Linked DNA regions of Rhizobium sp. N324. The protein of the gene in region 1 interacts with the protein of each later gene in a pairwise test. Links are inferred from orthologs where the notes say so. Each region holds a gene or a part of one and is shown on either strand. Other genes may lie near its edges. The genes, in order: ligA and leuS.

What was found.
Region 2: the proteins of ligA (region 1) and leuS interact in binary tests that used the Escherichia coli proteins (3 or more experiments, as listed by UniProt). The link is inferred for Rhizobium sp. N324 from one-to-one orthologs.

What each region holds. Positions count from the first base shown.
Region 1 is NZ_CP013630.1:3,112,893-3,116,135, forward strand. What follows is about bases 1-2,925. They hold ligA (NAD-dependent DNA ligase LigA), read right to left. Parts: upstream 2,579-2,925; coding sequence 422-2,578; downstream 1-421. Other genes in these bases: AMK05_RS15010 (GNAT family N-acetyltransferase), read left to right, coding at 1-389. In the rest of the region: AMK05_RS15020 (DUF6886 family protein), read right to left, coding at 3,031-3,243. UniProt on the Escherichia coli protein: DNA ligase that catalyzes the formation of phosphodiester linkages between 5'-phosphoryl and 3'-hydroxyl groups in double-stranded DNA using NAD as a coenzyme and as the energy source for the reaction.
Region 2 is NZ_CP013630.1:4,626,466-4,629,929, reverse strand. The notes cover bases 124-3,269. They hold leuS (leucine--tRNA ligase), read right to left. Parts: upstream 2,955-3,269; coding sequence 324-2,954; downstream 124-323. Other genes in these bases: AMK05_RS22215 (YggS family pyridoxal phosphate-dependent enzyme), read left to right, coding at 3,156-3,269; lptE (LPS assembly lipoprotein LptE), read right to left, coding at 124-334. In the rest of the region: more of lptE, read right to left, coding at 1-123; more of AMK05_RS22215, read left to right, coding at 3,270-3,464.

The DNA.
Region 1 (3,243 bases):
ACCAGAGGGTCGAAGAGGTACGCAAATACATGGAAAACCCGTCGCCGGGCGCGCTCAACCTCGTCGTCACCCTGAATGGCAAGATCGTCGGCAATTGCGGCCTCAACCGCCTCTCCGGCCGCAGGCAGCACGTCGCCAGTCTCGGCATGGGCGTGCATGACGATTTCACCGGCCGCGGTTTCGGCCGCATCCTGCTCGGCGCCATGGTCGAGGCCGCCGACGACTGGCTGGATATCAAGCGGCTGGAACTGACCGTCTATACCGACAACGACGCCGCCATCGGCCTTTACGAGACGTTCGGCTTCGAGCGGGAGGGCCTGCTGAAAGCCTTCGGATATCGAGCAGGAAAGTATGTCGACGCCTATACGATGGCGCGGCTCAGGCTGTGAGTGGACGAGGCTGGCGGCTTGCCGTCAGCCTCTCACCCGCTGATCAATGCCAGCCACTCGTCCTCGTCCATCGTCTGCACGCCGAGTTCGCGCGCCTTGTCGAGCTTGGAACCGGCGCCGGGGCCGGCGACGACGATGTCGGTTTTCTTCGACACCGATCCCGCCACCTTGGCGCCCAAGCTTTCCGCCCTCGCCTTCGCCTCGTCGCGGGTGAATTTTTCCAGCGAGCCGGTAAAGACCACGGTCTTACCGGCCACCGGACTGCCTGAGGTGACCGGCTGTTCGGCTTCCGCAGGCGTCACTTCCTCCAGCAGGCGGCCGATCACCTCGACATTGCGCGGCTCCTTGTAGAATTCGACCATGGCGCGCGCCACGACCTCGCCGATGCCCTCGATGGCGTTGAGATCGTTCCAGGCGTCGCCGGACAGCGGTGCTGCTTCCTTCATCGCGGTCGCAAAGGCTTCGTAGGTGCCGTAGGAGCGCGCCAGCAGCTTCGCCGTGGTCTCGCCGACATGGCGGATGCCGAGCGCATAGATGAAACGGTGCAGCGCAATGCTGCGTCGCTCATTGATCGCCGCATAGAGCTTGCCGACACTGACCTTGCCGAAGCCGTCGATATTCTCCAGCTTGGTCAGCGATTGCTGCTGGCGCTTCTCCAGCGTGAAGATTTCGGGGGCCGTGCGGATCTGCAGCGACGCATCCTCGTGTTCGAAGAAGAAGTCGATCTGCTTCGAACCTAGCCCCTCGATGTCGAAGGCGTTGCGCGAGACGAAGTGCTTCAGATGCTCCGTCGCCTGCGCCCGGCAGATGAAACCGCCGGTGCAGCGGCGCACCGAATCCATCTTGCCGGTCTTCTCGTTGACCTCGCGTACCGCATGCGAACCGCAGACCGGGCAGGTCTTCGGAAACTCGTAGGAGCGGGCATCGGCGGCGCGTTTTTCCATCACCACGTCGAGGATCTGCGGAATGACGTCGCCGGCACGCTGGACGATGACGGTATCGCCCTCGCGGATATCGTGGTCCTCTGGCCGGATGCGCTCGCCGCTATTGCCGATGCCCTTGATGTAATCCTCGTTGTGCAGCGTCGCATTGGTAACGACCACACCGCCGACCGTGATCGGCTTCAGCCGCGCAACCGGCGTCAGCGCGCCGGTGCGGCCAACCTGGATCTCGATTTTCTCGACCTCGGTGAAGGCCTGTTCCGCCGGAAACTTGTGCGCCGTCGCCCAGCGGGGGCTGCGCGAGCGGAAGCCGAGGCGCTGCTGCAGCTCGAGGTTGTCGACCTTATAGACGACACCGTCGATGTCGTAATCGAGATCCGGGCGCTCGAGACCGATCTCGTCGTAATGCGCCAGGATGTCGGCGACCGAATTCAGCCGCTTCATCAGCGGATTGACCGGAAAGCCCCATTTCTTGAAGATCTGCACCATGCCGAACTGGGTATCGTCAGGCATCTCCGCCATTTCGCCCCAGGCATAGGCGAAGAATTTCAGCTTGCGGCTCGCCGTCACCTTGGCATCGAGCTGACGCAGCGACCCGGCCGCCGTATTGCGCGGATTGACATAAGTCTGCTTGCCCTCCGCCTCCATCTGCCGGTTCAGCGCCAGGAAATCGCTTTTGGCCATATAGACCTCGCCGCGGATTTCCACCACGGCAGGCACACCTTTCGGCAATTCGTTGGGTATTTCGGCGATGGTCCGAATGTTGGCAGTGACGTTCTCCCCCGTCGTGCCGTCGCCGCGTGTGGCAGCCGTCACCAGCCTGCCGTTTTCGTAACGGATCGACATCGACAGGCCGTCGATCTTCGGCTCGGCGGTAAAGGCGATCGACTGGTCCGGCAGACGGCCGAGGAAGCGATAGACGCCGGCGACGAAATCCTGCACGTCCTCCTGCGAAAACGTGTTGTCGAGCGACAGCATCGGCCGCGCATGGACGACGGGCGAGAAGGTGACGGAAGGCGCAGCACCCACCCGCCGCGACGGGCTATCCCCGCGGACCAGCTCGGGAAACCGCACTTCCAGCGCATCGTTTCGGCGCTTCAGCGCGTCGTAATCGGCATCCGAAATCTCCGGCCGGTCCTTGCCATGGTAGAGCGCGTCGTGATGCGCGATCTCCCTTGCCAGCCGCTCAAGCTCGGCGGCAGCTTCTTCGATCGTCAACGTGTCGACGGCGGAACCTTCGGTGGACATGGAACATCACTCCAGAGAATCTGGCATTGTTTTTAGAGCAAAATTGCCGGATGAAAAGAGAGGGGGAAGATGCCGCGTCGGGAAGTTTCTCTATTCTCAGTCCCAGGCATGACGCAGCCAGAGCTCGCAGGATGCAGCGCTTGGCATGCCGGATGGTCCCATCCATCGGACAGGGCCGCCGACCTCTCTACCCTCATCCCTGTGCCTGTCACAGGGATCCAGCCACGGCGCGTCTGCGCCGTGAATGACTCACGACAGGCAAGGAGCTTCCGCGCCCAAAGGCTTGGGCGTGCTGGATCCCTGTGACGAGCACAGGGATGAGGGAGATTGAGGTGAGCGTTCGCGCAAAATTTCAAGCCAGGGGAACGCTCATCACCGCCGTCGACCGAGGCAACGGCGAACACTGCCTTCAGCGTCAGGAGGAAGTGGTACAGCTCGCCGCACTCCCCGCCCTATTCCCACTCCCGCGCGTTGCGCAGCCGAATACCGCTGACATGCAGGCCCGTGTTCCACAGATCCTTCAGCGGCCGGAGACTATCGACCACCCGAAGTTCCACCCCACGCGGCGCAAACTCCCGATCGAGCCGTGATATGGCAATCCGCTCCGTCGGAATGACGCGCCGGCGGCACACCCACATGCCCGCATCGCCGAGGTCTTCGAAATC
Region 2 (3,464 bases), 1.5 Mb from region 1 along the record:
TGACGCTGACGGTGACACGGCCGGCGCGCGAGGTATCGGCCGAATCCGTCAGCAGCGTGTCGGCCACAGAGGAGGTGGCGTGCAAGTCGACCTGGTAGTCCGGCTTTTCAGGTTCGCCGGAACCACGCGACGCCAGGAAGATCAAGTGATTGCGGACCTGCTGCTCGACCCGGCTGCCTGCAGGGGAAAAGCCGACCGAGGCAAGCTTTTCGGTGAGACCCGAATTTTCCGAATAAAGCGGCCGGACCTGACAGGCAGAGAGAAAAGCCGCGGAGGCAAGGATCATGGCGATGCCGGCGTTGCGAACCAGCTTGCAAGCGATATCAGACGACAATGTTCACAATCCTTTGGGGAACCACGATGATCTTCTTCGGTGCCTGCCCGTTCAGCGCGTTCTTCACTGCCTCCAGATCCAGCACGGCGTTGGTGACGGCATTCTGATCTGCGTCGCGAGAAATTGTCAATTCAGCGCGTTTCTTGCCGTTGATCTGGACTGGCAGGACGACATCGTTTTCGATGACGAGCGTTTCGTCGTATCGCGGCCAATCGGTCCGGGCAAGCAGCCCCTTGTTGCCAAGCGCCGTCCAGCATTCCTCGGCCAGATGCGGCGTCATCGGCGCGACCAGCTGAACGAGGATCTCGGCGGCATCGCGCACCGCTGCGCGATAGGCGGCATCGCCCTCGCCCGCCGCAACCCTGGTCATCGGCGCGGCCAACGCGTTCACCAGTTCATAGATTCGGGCGACGGCCTTGTTGAACCAGAGCTTGTCGTAATCGTTCTCGACGGCTTTGAGGGTCCTATGGGCGGCCTGCGAGATCGACAGTGCTTCCCCCCCGGTTGCCGGTGCAGGCGCGACCGCGGAAAGCGCAGCCGCGGCTTCGGAAATCAACCGCCACAGACGCTGGGTGAAACGATGGGCGCCTTCGACGCCGGCTTCGGACCAGATGACGTCGCGCTCCGGCGGGGAGTCCGACAGGACGAAGAAACGGGCGGTATCGGCGCCATAAGAGGCGATGATATCGTCGGGATCGACGACGTTCTTCTTCGATTTCGACATCTTTTCGATCGAGCCGATCGTAATTTCCTCGCCCGTCGTCAGCAGGGAGGCACGGCGTTTGCCGTCGATCTCCTCGATGCGGATGTCGGCCGGCGCCACCCATTCCCGGCTGCCGCCGGCCCCGCGGCTATAGGTCTCGTGAACCACCATGCCCTGGGTGAAGAGACCCTTGAACGGCTCGGTCGCGGCGACATGGCCGGTCTCGCGCATGGCGCGGGTGAAGAAGCGGGAATAGAGCAGATGCAGGATCGCATGCTCGATGCCGCCGATATACTGGTCGACCGGGAGCCAACGGTTAGCCGCCTCAGGATCGGTCGGCTTGCCTTCCCAAGGGGCGGTGAAGCGGGTGAAATACCAGCTCGAATCGACGAAGGTGTCCATCGTATCCGTCTCGCGGCGAGCGTCCTTGCCGCAGGTCGGGCAGGAGACGTGCCGCCAGGTCGGATGACGGTCGAGCGGATTCCCCGGCTGGTCGAAGGTGACGTCGTCGGGCAGCTTGACCGGCAGGTCCTTCTTCGGCACGGGCACCACGCCGCAATCGTCGCAATGGATGACCGGGATCGGGCAGCCCCAATAACGCTGCCGGGAAATACCCCAGTCGCGCAGACGGAAGTTGACCTTGCGTTCGCCCTGCGGCGCATTGCCGAGCGAAGCGGCCGACAGCCGGTCGGCAACGATATTGAAGGCTTCCTCCGTCGTCTTGCCGTCGAGGAAGCGCGAATTGATCATCACGCCTTCGCCGTCATAGGCCGTGTCGCCGACGGAAAAGCTCGCTGCATCGCCATCCCTTGGCATGACGACGGCCACGACCGGCAAGCCGTATTTGCGGGCAAAATCAAGGTCGCGCTGGTCGCCCGAGGGGCAGCCGAAGATCGCGCCGGTGCCGTAATCCATCAGCACGAAATTGGCGATATAGACAGGCAGTTCCCAGGAGGGATCGAGCGGATGGCGGACGCGGATACCGGTATCCATGCCCTTCTTCTCGGCGGTCTCGAGGGCGGCGAGCGAGGTGCCGGCCCGGCGGCACTCCTCGCAGAAGGCCTCGATATCGGCATTCCTTGCGGCGGCGTCCTTCGCCAGCGGATGGTCGGCAGCGATCGCCAGGAAGGAGGCGCCGAACAGCGTGTCCGGCCGGGTGGTATAGACCGTGACTTCGCTCTCGCCGGCGGGCGCCGTTTCCGGCACGATCTCCCAGCGTACCGTCAGACCCTCCGAACGGCCGATCCAGTTCTTCTGCATCAGACGCACTTTTTCCGGCCACTGGTCGAGCGTATCCAGCGCGTCGAGCAGATCCTGGCTGAAATCGGTGATCTTGAAGAACCATTGCGTCAGTTCGCGCTGTTCGACCAGCGCGCCGGACCGCCAGCCGCGGCCGTCGATCACCTGCTCGTTGGCGAGCACGGTGTTGTCGACCGGGTCCCAGTTGACCTTCGACTGCTTGCGGTAGACCAGGCCTTTCTCGAGGAAATCCAGGAAGAGATGCTGCTGGTGCTGGTAATATTCGACGTCGCAGGTGGCGAATTCGCGGCTCCAGTCCAGCGACAGCCCCATGGCCTTCAGCTGCGCCTTCATCGAGCCGATATTCTGGTAGGTCCAGGAGGCCGGATGCACGCCACGCTCCATGGCGGCGTTCTCCGCCGGCATGCCGAAGGCGTCCCAGCCCATCGGGTGCAGCACGTTGTAGCCGCGGGCGCGTTTGTAGCGGGCAACGACATCGCCCATGGCGTAATTGCGGACATGGCCCATGTGGATGCGCCCCGACGGATAGGGGAACATTTCGAGGACGTAATATTTTTCGCGCGGATCTGAGTTGTCGGTCTCGAAGACCTTGTCTTCGTTCCATTTCTGCTGCCAGCGGGGCTCGGCGTCGCGCGGATTATAACGTTCGGTGGCCATGTTATTCGAAATTCCGGAAAATCAGGGGAGGTTGGTCGAGACCTTCACCATGAAACCACCGTAGCGTCAAGTTTTGCAGGCGCTGCAAGCGGCCGATCTTCGTTGCGGTCAGGCGATTTCGCCGGAGCGGGTCTTGGCAAGCACAGATTGGCTGGTTAGTTCATTGCCAATCCTTTCATGCAGGTATGTCGAGGCAGAACGATGGAACTTCAAGAGCGGTTGAACGACGTGCGGTCGCGGATGGCCGCTGGTGAACGCCAGGCAGCGCGGCCTGCGGGGTCCGTTCAGCTCGTCGCCGTGTCGAAGACCTTCGAGGCGGAGGCGATCCGCCCGGCCATCGACGCTGGACAGCGCGTCTTCGGTGAGAACCGGGTGCAGGAGAGCCAGGGCAAGTGGCCGGCGCTGAAAGCCGAACAGCCGGATATCGTGCTGCATCTGATCGGACCGCTGCAATCGAACAAGGCGGCGGATGCGGTGGCGCTTTTCGACGTCATCGAGACGGTGGACCGG